One region of the Persicobacter diffluens genome, then DNA from elsewhere that is predicted to be linked to it. Evidence: riboswitches for the same ligand, from Rfam matches in the RefSeq annotation. Region 1 holds a riboswitch; the other holds the start of a gene.
The links. Region 1 has a riboswitch for S-adenosylmethionine ahead of AAA970_RS14320 (O-acetylhomoserine aminocarboxypropyltransferase/cysteine synthase family protein). Riboswitches for the same ligand answer to the same signal wherever they lie in the genome.
Positions count from the first base shown of each region.

Region 1 (8,052 bases):
TTGGGAGTCCATCGCTTTGGACAGGTACCAATAACTGAAAGCATTGAATCTTTTAGCCATTTTTTCCCCCTGATAGCTTTGATAGGTACAGGCACGGAAATTATCCAGTTTGCTGTCATCCGGATCCTGCTGAGTCGCCAGATAAGTCTGATAATTACGATAAGAAAGCATGGCGACCGCCCTGGCTGTTTTCATTCCTTCCAATCCGGCTTTCACTGATTTTTCCTGCCAGCTAGGATCCTGCTCAATGGCCATGCGTTGTGTCTGGTTAAAAGCAATACCCCATGGAGAATGCTTGGCACTGGCTCCAATGCAGATCAGACTTTGAAATACTTCCGGCTGACTGATGGTCCACTCTAAAGCCTGTTGTCCGCCCAGAGAACAGCCGATTAATTGGCTTACCTTTTCAATATTTAAATGCTGTCTTAAAATATCAAAGGCACCAATGATGTCTCTGTTGGTCAGCAAAGGAAAGTCGTGAAAATAGGGTGTCTTGGTTGCAGGATTAATACTCAATGGCCCGGTAGAGCCATAGCAACTGCCCAGCATATTGGCGCAAACAATGAAGTGTTTTTCCGGGTCAAAAAGTTTCCCTTCGCCAAAAAGTCCCGGCCACCAATCCAATACATTGTCATTGCCGGAAAAGGCATGACAAACCCAGATGACGTTATCCTTCGCTTCGTTAAGCTGGCCAATAGTGGCATAAGCCAGCGTAAATTCCGGCAGTGTTTTGCCCTCTTCGGTAGTATAGGGTTGGGTATAATGAAATTCGTGTTGCGAGACCATGCTTGGGGTTTTATGTTACAGGCAAAAGGCACGGTCAAAAAAGATGCCGTGCCTGAAATAAAAATGCTTATTTATTGGGCGAGCGCTGATGCAAATGCAGTTTCGAATGCTTGCGTCAGGTCACCTTTGATATCATCAATATGTTCGAAACCAACAGAAAGGCGGAGCGCATTTGGCGTAACGCCTGCGGCTACTCTCTCTTCCTCACTTAATTGCTGGTGGGTGGTGGAAGCCGGGTGAATAATGAGTGTTTTGGCATCTCCTACATTGGCCAAATGACTCACTAATTTCAGGCTGTCCACGAATTTTTTAGTGGTTTCCAAATCTCCTTTTACAGAGAAAGATAGCACACCGCCAAATCCTCTCTTTAAATATTTTTTTGCAATTTCATGGCCCGGGTGCGAAGGAAGTCCGGGATAACTAACGGATTCCACTAATTCATGCGCTTCCAGCCATTCTGCGACAGACTGGGCATTTTCCACGGTTCTTTCCACCCGAAGGGACAGAGTTTCCAATCCCTGAATGAGCTGGAAAGAGTTAAATGGGCTCAGTGCAGGGCCAAAATCTCTCAAGCCTTCCACCCTGGCGCGGATGATGTAGGCAATATTTCCGAAAGGAGAGTCACTACCGAAGGTTTCCCAGAAATTCAGGCCGTGGTATCCTTCTGACGGTTCTGTGAATTGTGGGTATTTTCCATTTCCCCAATTGTAATTTCCACCATCAATAATTACTCCTCCAATACTGGTGCCGTGTCCTCCAATCCATTTGGTGGCAGAAGCGGTCACGATATTGGCGCCGTGCTCTAAAGGACGGAATAAATAGCCGCCAGCACCGAAGGTGTTATCCACCACCAATGGCACATCGTGCTTTTGGGCGACAGCAGCGATTTTTTCAAAATCCGGCACATTAAAAGAAGGGTTGCCAATGGTTTCCAGATAAATCGCCTTGGTGTTTTCATCAATGAGCTGGTCAAAATGCTCCGCTTCATTGTCTTCAGTGAACTTTACCTCAATTCCCAGGCGCTTAAATGCTACTTTGAACTGATTGTAAGTTCCTCCATACAAATTGGGGCTACTCACAATATTGTCTCCGGCATTCACAATATTATTCAGGGCAATAAACTGTGCAGCTTGTCCCGAACCCACAGCCAAAGCAGCTACCCCGCCTTCCAATGCGGCAATGCGCTGCTCGAAAACATCCGTAGTCGGATTCATGATACGGGTGTAGATATTGCCAAATTCCTTCAGGGCGAATAAATTAGCGCCATGGTCGGAATCCTTGAATACATAGGAACTGGTCTGGAATAATGGCACTGCTCGCGAACGCGTATCGCTATCCAAAGTGTGACCGGCATGTAATTGAAGGGTTTCGAAATTTAAAGACTGAGACATTATTTCTGATTTTTTTATTTCAACGATTGATATGCTAATTCAACAATGCTGATCACCTTTGGGTGATGCCAATGTTACGATGCGTGAAAACGCACCGTGGTCGGAAGTAGATGAATTATAATGCCACTAAGGGCGCATTCGTTGAAATGCACGAAAACACATCAGGCTACGGTTTGCAGTAGCTGAGGAAATAATATCAGAAGGTGCGATCTGAATCGCTTTGTGAAGCTGAATTAATCTCATTGTCTAACAATTTATATTCACCAATTAACTATGGTTCAGGAATTAGCACCTTAACGAGGGTCAGGTTGCTAGAGCTTCTTCGAGCCTGTCTCTCCACTCTTCTATATAAATCAATGCTCAGATTGAGCCTTGACTTGATGCCTCAAAGATGAGGGGCGGATTTTTGAAATCCAAATGAATGCCTGATTTTTTTGGTAATGGCCAAAATTTATAGGGGGTAGGTCCGGTATGGCTAATTAGATTTCAAATTCTAAATCTCCAGCCTTATTTTGCTGATATACAAAATGAAAGTCAAACCAAAAATCATAATCCGCATAAGGAACACAGTCCTTCCATACCTGACTATCAATTCTTATTGACTGTATTAAATTTCGGGGAATCCACTGCAAGAGCTCACCCGCCTGATGAATAGGTAATTCTGAAATTCTGACAAATTCAAAGCCCAAATGATTTGTAGGAGAATGCTTCATAATTCAGGTATAAAAATTTCTATTAAGATACCGATCATGAATTTGATTATCAATAGTATAAGGTTATTTCCGTGTTAAATATTGTTAAACAAAAAGTCCCATTTGTTATCTTGATTTTTCCTGAATGAAACCTTTATGGAGCGGAGAGTCTGAAAGTAGATTTAATTGGAAAGTGGTCGGAGTATGGGACTTCACGAAGTGTTTTAAAATTATTCAATTCAAAAGCATCTGAATAAAACTGATTGTCTATTCTGAGGAAAAACATCGGGCTGTTCACGCTGAAACCAAAACCCCTCCCCTTTTGCTCAAAGGCATTGTGAAGGTTTTTTCGAAATTGTTGATAATTATAGGTAAACGGAGGGTCATTAAAATCACCACAAACCAATACCGGATACGGAGACTGGGCAATATGCACTAGTATCGGATGGGTCTGGTTTACCCTTTTCTGAATACCACTTTTAAGTTTTGAGAGGAGTATGGGGTATGCTTCACTGGCTTTTTGCCATTCCAATTCCGGATTGATTCCCATGGAATGCAGATGTAAATTATAGACACGTATGGTGTCTTTTGGGGACAATAAAACATCCGCAAATATGGCCTGATTGATGCTCGACTCTCCGATATCTATCTTTCCTCGCTTTAAAATCGGAAACTTACTGAAAATCGCCATCCCCCTGGCAAATTCGTCATTTTCAGCAAATTGATGATAATTCAACACGTAAGGCTCATAGCCTTTTTGCTTTAATTTTTGACTCACATTCAGGGCTTTCCATCGGCCGTCGCTGTAATATTCCTGCAGGCATTTAATAGCGGAAGTATCTTCGACTATGAAATTGATCATTTCCTGAGAGTACACCCAGCCTTTGGCTTCCTCCGCCTTATATTCTCGCATCAACCGGCTATTGTAGCTCAGCACTTCAAAAGATTTTCTCTCTTGGTCGGTTACTACGGAGTTCCACTGAAAAATTTCCGGCATTACAAATACCCCAAAGAGTAACAAGCCTAAGCTTAAGAAGGGAATCCGGTGACGGAGGATGAGCTGAAAAGCAATATTCATTAACAGGCAAAGCATTAAAACCGGTATGCCGTAGGAAAGGATTCCCGCGGGCCAGAATAGTGTAGGCGGAATAAAAATACTGCCATATATCAGCAGACTGGTGATGATTAAAAAGATATTGAGAATCCTGAGCATAATGAAGTTAGGGCAAAACAAAACTGAATCATTGTCCTTTTTTTATACTAAGTAGTATTTAAGGGCTGGTGGTTTTTGAATCCTGTTATATAAATGACAATAGGGCATAATAAAGGTTATTTCCACCGAATTTAATGGATCCTTTTGATTACCTTTGGCGTCAAATAAAAAAAAGAGTATTTGCTATGGCAACTTTTCTAATTGTTATCGGATTCTTCGCAGCTTTTTTTGTGATGATGTCTGTTCGTCTGATTTTGAAAAAAGATGGAGAGTTCAGAGGTACTTGTGCTTCTCAAAGTCCTTTTCTAAACAAATCGGGGGAACCCTGTGGCTTTTGTGGAAAAACACCGGAACAATGTAAAAATCGCAAAAACCTCAGCAACGCTCCCACTGTTGACGACCTTTTAGCGGGCAAGCAGTAGTGTGCTTTTTTGTATCTTAATCTGTTTATTTATTGTCATTTTAAGAGACAGGTCTAAGTTTTTTTTTATTATTTTTGCCGAGAATCATTAGAATTATAGATGACACTGATTAAATCAATTTCGGGTATCCGAGGTACGATTGGAGGACAAGCTGGAGAGGCCCTGACTCCTGTGGATGTGGTTAAATTCGCTGCAGCTTTTGGTAGTTGGGTAGTAAAGCAAACGAACAACCCAAAAATCGTAATTGGACGTGATGCACGTATTTCCGGAGAGATGGTGTCCAACCTTGTGGTGGCTACGCTTCAGGGATTGGGAATTGATGTGGTAGACTTAGGTCTTTCCACCACACCGACTGTGGAAATTGCGGTGCCGCTTGAGGAGGCCGGCGGAGGAATTATCCTTACTGCCAGCCATAACCCTATCCAATGGAATGCCCTTAAATTACTAAATGCCAAAGGTGAGTTCATTTCTGCTCAGGATGGTGCCGAAGTTTTGGAAATTGCCGAGGCAGAAGCATTCAATTTTGCGGAAGTGAAGGCTTTAGGTAAAGTAAGCAAGGCAGATCACTATATTGATAAGCACATTGAAATGATTTTGGCACTTCCATTAGTGGATGTTGAAGCCATTAAGGCGGCCAATTTCAGAGTAGCCATTGATTGCGTGAACTCAACCGGAGGAATTTCTCTTCCTCCCTTATTGAAAGCCTTGGGTGTGGAAGAAGTAACAGAGTTTTACTGTGAGCCAAACGGTCACTTCCCGCACAATCCGGAACCATTACCGGAAAACCTTCGTCAGTTCTCTCAGGAGTTGCAAAGTGGTGATTTCGATTTAGGAATCGTTGTGGATCCTGATGTGGATCGCCTGGTATTCATGAAGGAAGATGGGGAGTCTTTCGGAGAAGAATACACTTTGGTGGCCATTTCAGATTACATATTGAAAGCCAATGGTGGTGGAAGCACGGTATCTAATTTGTCTTCCACACGTGCGCTGCGCGATGTAACCGAGAAAGCAGGTGGTACTTACACGGCTGCCGCAGTGGGTGAAGTCAATGTGGTGACGCAAATGAAAGCCACCAATGCGGTGATCGGTGGAGAAGGTAACGGAGGTGTGATTTATCCGGAATTGCATTACGGACGTGATGCGCTGGTAGGAATTGCTTTATTTCTGACCCAGCTGGCAAAATTCGGTAAGTCGATTTCCTTCCTGAGATCAACCTATCCCAATTATTTCATTAGCAAAAACAAAATTGAATTGACTCCGGATGTGGATGTGGATTTGATTTTAGAAAAAATTGCTGCGAAATATGCTAAGCATCCGGTTAACACCATTGATGGTGTGAAAATTGATTTTGAAGACGAGTGGGTACACCTGCGTAAGTCGAATACGGAGCCGATTATCCGCATTTATGCAGAGTCTCCTTCCTTGGCAACCGCAGAGCACCTGGCCAACAAAATTATTTCAGACATTCGGGAGATTATTATGGAATCCAAAAGCGAGGCCGAATAATCTATTGATATAAGTAAAAATCTGAAAAAAACCGTATGGCAGTAGCTGTACGGTTTTTTTTCATCCAAAAGGTGCTTATTATAGCCTTTGAAAAACAAATTAGCAGTCAGAATTAAGATTTTTAGGACCATGGTAAGTCGTGGCAAACAGGAGATATGAAGGTATATTTTGATAATGCAGCTACCTCTCCGGTGGCTCCCGAGGTATTTGAGGAGATGATTCCTTTTTTGAGGGATCATTTTGGTAATCCTAATTCACAGCATTCCCACGGGCGAGAAAACCGTTCGGCCATTGAAAAAGCCCGCAAGCTGGTGGCGCAGAAACTGGGCGCCCAAACCAATGAAATATTTTTTACTTCCGGCGGTACAGAGTCTGACAATACAGCCATTCTGGGAGCAGTAAAGGCTTTTGGTTTAAAGCATATCATTACTTCCCCGCTGGAGCATCATGCCGTTTTGCATACCGTGGAGCATTTAGCAAAAGAGGGCTTGGTGACTTTACATTTGCTGAAAGTTGACCAGCAGGGAAATATTGATTTTACCCATTTAGAGGAATTATTAGAAGCGCATGGCGCCGAAAGCCTGGTGACTTTGATGCATGGCAATAATGAGATCGGGAATTTACTGGATCTGGAAGCTGTCGGGGAGCTGGCCCATCAATACGGAGCCCGCTTTCATACCGATGCCGTGCAAACGGTGGGGCATTATCCTTTTAACCTTTCCGAAACAAAAGTGGATTTTCTGGCAGCCTCTGCCCATAAATTTAATGGCCCAAAAGGAATTGGTATTCTTTATGTCGCTAAAGAAAATAAAATCGGTCCCTTTATTCATGGTGGTGGACAGGAGCGCGGTATGCGTGGCGGTACGGAGAATGTGGCCAGCATCGTAGGGATGGCGAAGGCTCTGGAGATAGCCCATGATCGCATGGAGGCTGATATTGCCCATGGAAAGTCTATCAAATCCTATTTAAAAGAAAGTTTGGAGGCCAAGTTGAACGAAGTTCAGTTCAATGGACGCTCTGGAGACTTGGAGGCCAGCCTGTATGGCGTACTGAATGTGAGCCTGCCTTCTTCCAAAGATGCCGGTATGCTGCTTTTCAGCCTTGACCTGAAGGGGATTTCTGCTTCCGGCGGGAGTGCATGTTCCTCCGGTGCCCTGACGGGTTCTCATGTTTTGACCGGTATTAAGGCCGACGAAAATCGCCCAAGCGTGCGTTTTTCTTTTGGACGCTATAATACCAAAGAGGAAGTAGATTATGTGGTAGAACAACTGCTGGCGATTCTATAATTTATAAGCAGAGTTATACAGGCCTAAATCCTCATTGAGCTGAAAGGTGAGAAAAATGAAAGAGTTTTTCCGATTTCGTTATTTCCAATGAAGCAGATGAAGGAGGAGAAAGCAAGTATACCCAATTTGAGCTATTGATAATTCGAGAAAACTAACCGGAAAGCGCTGAAGTATAGGTGTTTGTGGTAACCCACTAAATCTAGTGGTGAATAATTCGGCTTAAGGGGAAATCCCTCGCGAGCTCGGGTCGGGCTGTCGTGGCTCGCTTTTTTGCCTGATTTTACTCCAAAACCAAGGCAGGCAAAAAGAGCTCAGACAGGCCCACTCCATCCCTTTTCCAAGGCCTTCGGCCAATAAAAAAGGCTGTCTTCTTCCGGACAGCCTTTTTTTATTTTCTAAGCCAGATCAGGCATTCACCAAATCCGATTGGTTTTTCAATACGATTTGCTTTAAGCACTCTACCCAAAGCGGATGGTTATTCAGGCTTTCAACGAGATCCCACTGCTCTCCGCCGGCTTCCATGAATTCTTCCTTGAACTCATCCCCCACCTCAATAGTGGTCTCCAGGCAGTCGGCAATAAAGCTGGGTGAAAAAGCCAGCACCTTTTTATGGCCCATTGCAGGGAGTTGTTTCAGGAGCTCATCCGCATAAGGCTGAATCCATGGATCTTTCCCCAGTCTGGATTGGAAGGCTACAGTATATTTTTCTTCCGGAATGCCCAATGCTGCAGCAATTAGTCTGGAGGTCTGGTAACA
Region 1 is NZ_BQKE01000001.1:3,462,444-3,470,495, reverse strand. It holds gene AAA970_RS14325 (homoserine O-acetyltransferase family protein) at 1-786, opposite strand, end outside; gene AAA970_RS14320 (O-acetylhomoserine aminocarboxypropyltransferase/cysteine synthase family protein) at 858-2,177, opposite strand; SAM riboswitch class I at 2,429-2,532, opposite strand; gene AAA970_RS14315 (hypothetical protein) at 2,657-2,890, opposite strand; gene AAA970_RS14310 (endonuclease/exonuclease/phosphatase family protein) at 3,024-4,082, opposite strand; gene AAA970_RS14305 (hypothetical protein) at 4,268-4,504, shown strand; gene glmM (phosphoglucosamine mutase) at 4,604-6,010, shown strand; gene AAA970_RS14295 (cysteine desulfurase family protein) at 6,166-7,296, shown strand; gene hemH (ferrochelatase) at 7,702-8,052, opposite strand, start outside.

Region 2 (8,052 bases), on a different contig from region 1:
GGCTTTTGTCCCGGTAGCGCCCCCAGGTATAACCCCGGAGATCAAATGGATTGCCCAGTTTCGACATTTCTCCGTAGGGAATACCTCCAATGCCAATGCGGCTTTTAATCTGCCAGGCAAGGGTGCGGCCATCACGTCCAAGGGTAACATAATACCGGTAATCCAATTGATATATCTCGTAATTATTATCCCCGCCCAGTTTTTGGGAAAAAGCAGTAGCATTTACATCCAGATACCAGCCGCTGTGGGCATTAACCGGAAAATCGCGGGAGTCATGTCGGAGGATAAGGCCCAGCCCCGCATTAAAAGGTTTGTCGTTATATTCCTGATAGTTTTCATCATTAAACACCCCTTCACTTTCCTCATCTCCCTGTGTAAAATTGATGTCCACATTCAATCCCGCGAAATAATGTCTTTTAAACTGGTAAAGGAACTGAGGGTTTATCCATCTCCAGCGCCGAAGGTATGCAGTAGTGTTCTCCCCCTTTGGGATATCCGTGGCTTTTTGATAACCAATGCCCCAGTAATTATCCGGCAGGTTTTTTAGCCAGATTTCTGCTGATATTCGGAGCTTATCCTCAAACCAAAAGGTGACCGGTCGTGCATCCACGATCACCGCGCCGGTGGTGGAATAGGCGGCTGTAAATGGGATAGAAGACCGTTCTATTTTTTGATCAGCAGGATTAGTTTTAAATGACCAAATGCCCCCCACCGCAATTAATGCTCCGAATTCAGGTGTATAGCCCGGGGCAATGATGGGCGTGAAAATTGATTTTCCTGCTTTTATTTTATGCTGCCGGATAGAATCCCTTTGCTGTTTTTTAAGGGCCTTTCGCTCCGCTTGATTTTCCTGCGCCTGTAGTCCGGCATTCCCCCAAAAAAGGAAAAGCAGTAGCCATAAACAAAAGCGTAATCGATCCATGAGCATAAAAAGAGGTTACCTTTTTAACCGGATCGGTTGCGCTTAGTTGCATTATTCGAAGATAGTTTGGTTGGTCCTCAAAACTTTGTCAGGGCATTGACTCAAAATGTCTGCCTTTTTAGATATAAATAAAACTATCTTTTTTCAACAAAGGCAAACTGGACCTGTCCCATAGCAAGCCACTTTCGGTCAGTTTTTTATTCAAAACCGCCACCTTCATGGCTTCTTTCGGAATGTTGTCCAGATTTAGACAGCTCGGTTTGCGTACGGTAGCAAAAAATTCCTGTTTTAGCCGCTCTTTTGGCAGACTTTCTAGTTCGTTAAGCTGAAGGTTTTTTTGGTGTTGATCAATGGTGCTCATAGCGGTCAGGTTTAATTGTTTTGGAATGAAGATATTTGGCTTAATGCTGCCGGTATCAGGAGGGCAAAGTCCTCTACCTGCCGGTCTTCGGCAATGGTCAAATGGTTTCCCAGCAGTTTGTATCGGTAGCGCAGGTTGATGCGGTAACGATCAATGAAAGTACCTGTCTCCCATTCTCTGCGCTTGATTTCCCGGCAAATCTGACTCAGCCTGCCAAAGGTTCCTGCTCCAAAAAACTGACGACTAATCGCCAGATTTAATTGTTCCAAAAGTTGCACCGCCGTGAGCTGGTGCAAAGGTTTTTCGATTTGTTTGATTCTTGATCCCGTCATTTTGCAATCTTTAGATTTTGAGATTGCATCAAGTGATGGTTTGTCCGCTTGGCAGACCACATCCGTTGACCACCGTGACGCATGCGCTCGGTTGGTACTGCTCAGTATGGGTTTTTAAGCTTGTATTTCCCTAAAAACCAACACCAATAGTTCTTGATGCTCGAAATGTTAAATGAATTTATTTAGTTTTTTATAAGGCCCAACTCAGATCCACTGGATGCTGGCAGGGCTGGGGTGTTCCCGATCGCATCAGAATCTCCGTCTTTATACGATTCAAATCCTGATGGTTCGTCTTAGGTCGATTATTTTCATCCAATTGTTTCGAAAAATTTTGGATTAACTCCTGCTCCGAACATCGGCGAAGAAACTGTCTTGAGAATTTTTGAATTTTTTTAATGGTCATGGTGCAATCAGTTTTTAGTTTAAAATCAAGATTGCAACAGAAATATTCGTGAGGCGTCGGTATTATTTTGTCCGTGTCGACCGCATGCTCAACCACCGTGGCTCCGAAGCTCGGTTGGTATTCGTCAGAATTCCTGATGCATTACAAAGGTAGGGGAGGCAGCTCTAAAATTCCAAATAATTTCCGATAAAATTTTTATTACCAAAGCTAAGGGTCTATTTTTCAGGGTGTAAAAATTTTTATTTACTTTTTTGGGGGTGCCCTCCTGACGTCGGTCGGGCCCTTGGGCTCGCTCTTTGGCAGGGGCGGATACTATGTTTGTTAATGGCACCGCCCTGCCAAAGGAGCTCAAACAAGCCCCCGCGGTCCCTCACCCGTGGGGGCCATGGTTAGTTTGAAATGCCTCACTATGGAACAAAAATCTCCTTCTTTCTGGTGTAGGGGACCGGGAAAAGCATAGGAAACTCCTTTTCCGGAAAGCAAAGGTCCAGGCTATCAAATTCTGCCTGTAGATTTTGGTAAATGGATTCCTCCCTGTTCCTTTGGTTTTCTTTTTGTGCCGGATCTGCGGAAAGGTGGAATAGTTTAGTGCGTACCTCTTCCTTGGGAAGTTTCTTCATATAGTTTTCCTGATCATTCCAGGTAATGATCCAGTCTCCTTTTCGGTAGGCATAATCGTCCATATAGCGCCAGTATAAATTTTCATGTGGTCTTTCAGTTGTTTTGCCCTGTAAATGCGGAATAATATTCACTCCGTCCAGGTCGGTGGAAGGGCTTATGCCTGCATGAGCCAAAAAGGTGGGGACAATATCCAGCGAGATTACCGGATGCGGATAACTTTGGCCCGCCGGTACCTGCCCCGGCCATTTGATGATGAAAGGCACCCGGATTCCCCCCTCATAAGTATCTCCCTTATAGCCTCGAAGTCCTCCGGTTTTTGACATGGTGATGTCCCCGGTATTGTAAGTGTGCGGACTGTTGATCGTTCGGGGAGAGCCATTATCCGAAAGGAAAACAATAGCCGTATTCTCCTCAATGCCCTTTTCCCGTAGCATTTCCATAATGGCCCCAACACCATCATCAATAGCCAGTGTCATACCGGCTAATATTCTTCGGTAAGGTAATGTATACTCCCGAAATTCATCCACCCGGTCCAGATAACTTTGAGGGGCATCCCAGGGATAATGTACCGCATTATAGGCCAGATAGAGGAAGAAGGGTTCCTCCGCATTTCGTTCAATGAACTCCACGGCCTCCCTGCTGAATTCATCTGTCAGATAATTGCCTTTTTTATAATCAACAATTCCTTCTATTCCATTTACATTCCGGTGTATCGGCCATTGATCTTTGCCTTTTGCCTCTTCGTAAGTGCTGGCTGCTTCATAATAACTATGTCCACCAGCATAGAATCCATAAAAATAATCAAAATTGCGGTGGTGTGGTTTGAAATGATCTTCCGCTAGCCCGAAATGCCATTTCCCTATGGCACCGGTTTTATAGCCCGCAGCCTTTAGATAATCCTGTAACATAGGCTGATTTAAGGGAAATCCTTTGGTAGATTGCGCCCCGAAATTCCCGCAAATCCCAAAGCGATCCTGATACCTTCCGGAAATTAAGCCAGCTCTTGAAGGACCACAAACAGAAGAGGTCACATAGCCTTGTTGCATCCAGCTGCCCTCACTGGCTAATTTGTCAATATTGGGGGTGAGCATATCCTCCGCACCCATAAAGCCCAGGTCGCCAGCGCCCATATCATCAATCAGGATGATGATGAAATTATCAGGCTTTTGCGCCACTAAACCGTGAAAACTGAACAATAAAAATAATAGGGGGGTAAGTTTTAACATAATGAAAAAATTGAATTCACATCCAAGGTGTGCAATTATGTGCTATATCTTTCAATATTCATTAAATATATAGCTTTTGTAGCAGCGGTATTCTGTAATTATTCAGGTGGTTATTACCGTTTAGGGATTAGCGAAATCATTGATATTGAGTTGTTAGTAAAGGGATTGTTCTCCGCTTTTTACCATTGATGGGCAATGAATTTCCAGCGAGCTTGAAGGGCAATTGATTGGCAGTTTAGAAAAGAATGATTAAGTAAAAGTGCTCGGAATGTGATTTAGGTATTCATGGTGGAATATGGTGAGTAATTAAAAAGTAGATTTGGTTACCATTATTATTCATTGCTCCCCGTCCTTTTGATGGTAAGGGCAGGGCTTTTTCATAAAAAGCTAGATCAGCCAATCAATACCTTATATTAAATCATTAATCGTTTCTTTTTCATTTTCCTTGATAGAAAACGAAACAAAAAATCCAGGCTGTGATCAATGTCGGCGGGACAAAGCACCTGTGGTGGAATCCATCAAGGCGACATTTGGAGCAGGCAGGAGGCTGGTGAAATAGGGCTGAAATGTCACTGTGATGCCTTCTTGTCGCCAGCAGAACCTTTGTCTATCCGTCCATTGATCAAGGCCGAACTGTTGATGTGGAAAATTTTATACGATAAAGCCAATGATGGAAAAGATAGAAAGCTAACCCATAAACAAGCGCGCAAATCAAACAGACCATCATTGGGAACTAGATCATTCCTATAATTTGCCCATTTGTTGTTTGATGAAAAAGCCGTGATGGTAGGGGAGAGCAGCGATAAGCATTCAGTTTGTTCCTTAAGAGCGTGTTTAAAAGCACACCATCCGGCTGCAAATTCGAATTATTGGAAGTGATTTTGGATAATTTCTCAACAATAGCGATGCTATTCTCTGAATATAATCGGGTATCGCTTCTGCAATAATCAAATTTTTGATACGAATTTAGGCTTTTTAACACGCTCTGAATTAGTCTGATCAATTATATTTTTCAGAGGCTTTTATTTATCAATCCTCTTAAATGTAAGTAGATTTAGCCTATATTAGCTTCATTTCAAAATATATATCTTCTATGACCGACCTGTTAAAATCTTTTGATACTTATAATGACTTTGTCCGGGGATTATATTTTACCCTGATTTATGAAGAAATTGCTTCCTCCGTAATGCACGAAACGCCTCTTCCGTCTTCAAAAGAAAACCGGGAAGCGGTAGAAAAAGTGTTGAATCTTCAAAATGGGGAGTTTGAATTGGTCTTCAATAACTGGAATACGGAAGACTCCGTGGATGCTGATTTTTCTCAAGACTATCCCTATGAGTCTGCTTACAGGTGCATCTCCCAAAAATATTTGATTTATATTCGGATGGAGGAGGATTCTCTGTTGGTGGATTTCCTGTTTGACGGGAAGGACAAAGCACTTGAGCAGCGGGTGATGGAGCAAAATCATGCTCTTCGTAAAAGCTTTGGGTTGGAAAGAGCCCCGGCATTCAAAGTTTTAACGAAAAGTAATATCCAATTTCATACAGAGGATGTCCGGACAAAATTAATCAATTTAGATTTAAATTTTTATAATGATGATTTTATCCCGGTTCATGAGGAAATTGAAAAAGCCATGTCTGAACAAAGGTCTGGTTTGGTCTTGTTATACGGAAAGCCCGGAACCGGGAAAACTTCTTATATTAAAAGCCTTATCGGAAGTTTCCCGCAGTTGAACTTCATTTTTGTTCAAAATGAATTTGTGAATAATCTTTTAGATCCGGATTTTATAACTTTTTTATTAAGGCAACGAAATGCCGTACTGGTGATTGAGGATGCGGAAAAAGTTCTTAAAAACAGAGACAAGGTAAATGAAGATTCTGTTGTTTCAACTGTTTTGCAATTAACGGATGGCTTGTTTTCTGATTATTTAAATATTAAAGTGATTTGTACCTTTAATACCAGTTTAGCTTCTATCGATCAGGCATTATTGAGGAAGGGGCGAATGATTGGCAAATATGAGTTTGGGGATCTGTCACTAGAAAAGACTAACCAGTTATTAAAAGAAAGGGACCTACCCAAAGTGGAGGAAGGGCTGAGCCTTGCTAATATTTTTGGATTTGACCAGAAATCCTTTGATACGCAAAAGAAAAGGAGAATAGGATTTTGATTTTTTAAAAGATAGAAAAGGTTTTTTCTGACAGCACTAAGACTGGGTTGTTCACTATTAGTTGGTGCCAGGCCATCCATTTTGAGTGTGAAAAAGCTATTAGGAGCCTGTTGATGTCGCTTCCAGGATAATCGACCTAAGCCGAATTATACGCCGCCAAATTCATTGATCCGGCTCAGGAGGCTTAATTTCAGTCTGTTCCAGATTTTTTTCTTTGGGCTAATTGAAAACCGATAAAGCCAATTTTAACAAACTGAAATAGAGCGGTTTAACGCAATGACCTGCATCCGGGCTTGAATAATTCGGCTTAATATTTTACGCTTCTGGCACCGTTTTAATGAGCAAACTATTGAAGCCAATTTTCATTTTGAAATGATAATTTTCGGTCTTATTTCAGCCGGTCATTTATTTGCTTTTGCCATTTGGCAGCTTCTTCAAGACTGAAATCATATTGATTTCCATCAGAAGTGGTAATTTTGATTTGGTCATTTTTAAACAGGCCAGAGTTTTCCTGCTTCACCACTTGACTGATATGGTCATAAGTAATTTGAATTTGATCGAATTGGCCCGACTTCTTATCCGTAGTGAAGATTACTTTTTTATCCGTTAAAAATAATTTCCCGTACACGGTGTTTTTTCCTGTGTTCAGACTGGCAAATCCTTCCATTTCAACGGTATCCTCAGCTGATAATTCTGCCAGCAATTTTTTATTTCTCCGCTTGATGAAATTGGTTAAAAGGTAAGGCCAGCTAAAACTAGATAGGAGTCCGAAGAGCGCAGATTGGAATACAATTTTTTCAATAGAAAGATATGGTTCAGAAAAAAAAGTATGTAATCAGTATGGTGAGGACTGCGAATCCTATGGAGGACTGAATAAACATTTGGATTCGTTTTTTCAGATCAAATTCGTAATGTTTCTTTCCGATTTCCATAAAGGGTCATAGTAATTAATGGTTGCCAAATTAGATATAATGTTTACATAAGACTAAAAAATACAATTAAAATTATATTAAAGTAGTGGTCTTTCCACTGAATTTCGATTTTCCGTTGGTTGTCCTGCCCCAGGACTTTCCTGTAGTTGTTCCGTTCTTTCGTTTTAAATTTCTCATTTTCTCCTGAGCATTTCGGAAAAATGAAAATCACTCGAAATGCTCCTATAGCCGGGTCAAAAAATAGGCTGCAACTGAGTCAGGACTCACGAAAATACTGAATGTGTTGGGGATGTCAGTTTTGGCTTAGACCTCGTTTAAATGCGCGCCATACGGCCTCAAATTCGATTATGAAAGCGATTTTGGATAATTTCTCAACCATAGCGATGCTATTCTCTGAATATAATCGGGTACCGTTTCTGCAATAATCAAATTTTCGCTGCGATCTTTGGCTTTTAAACACGCTTTTTGTCTTTTGAGGTAAAGATCATTAAGTATAAACAATCCAGCATAGGCGAGCCAGAAGGTAGTCCCATCCTCAAAGGTGATTTTTTCACATTTTATTTGAATTATATAGGGTATATATATTAAATAATCCATTTTAGGATTATTATTGTTTTTTATTTAAAGCTAGCGTATAAATGAAACTAATTAAGCAATCCATGATTTTGAGCATGATTTTTTTAATCTGCTCTTTTAATAATAGAAATCCAGAAAATCCGGAAAAATCAACACTATTCGAGCTTTTTGCTTTGGCGCCTATTACCTTATTTGATGGGACTTCTGAGGGAATTACCATAGAAGAAAAGAAGGATTTGTGTATTCAAAAAGAATCTGATTCCTGGAAAATCACCTATTTGACTGATGAAAAAATGGAAGTAACCTGTAAATATCCGAGTTCTAGTATTACACTGTTTACCTTAGAAAGGAAAAGTAAGTCACCTATTCTTGTTGCCTTCACCGTAAATGAGCGGAATACCTCGGTTGAGTTGTGGGAGAAAGATAAAGGTGGAAATCTTGAAAAAGTGGAGCTTCTGCCTACCGTTCACGCCAAGGACTTTTTTTTTATTGAAAACCAATTTGATGGTTTA
Region 2 is NZ_BQKE01000002.1:114,526-122,577, forward strand. It holds gene AAA970_RS15380 (BamA/TamA family outer membrane protein) at 1-922, opposite strand, end outside; gene AAA970_RS15385 (hypothetical protein) at 1,041-1,283, opposite strand; gene AAA970_RS15390 (hypothetical protein) at 1,295-1,615, opposite strand; gene AAA970_RS15395 (hypothetical protein) at 1,806-2,018, opposite strand; SAM-I-IV-variant riboswitch at 2,072-2,163, opposite strand; gene AAA970_RS15400 (sulfatase family protein) at 2,426-3,865, opposite strand; gene AAA970_RS15405 (AAA family ATPase) at 4,959-6,032, shown strand; gene AAA970_RS15410 (GRAM domain-containing protein) at 6,421-6,735, opposite strand; gene AAA970_RS15415 (hypothetical protein) at 7,603-8,052, shown strand, end outside.
Region 2: it holds a riboswitch for S-adenosylmethionine, as region 1 does, so the genes downstream of both, AAA970_RS15395 (hypothetical protein) here and AAA970_RS14320 (O-acetylhomoserine aminocarboxypropyltransferase/cysteine synthase family protein) in region 1, are expected to answer to the same signal.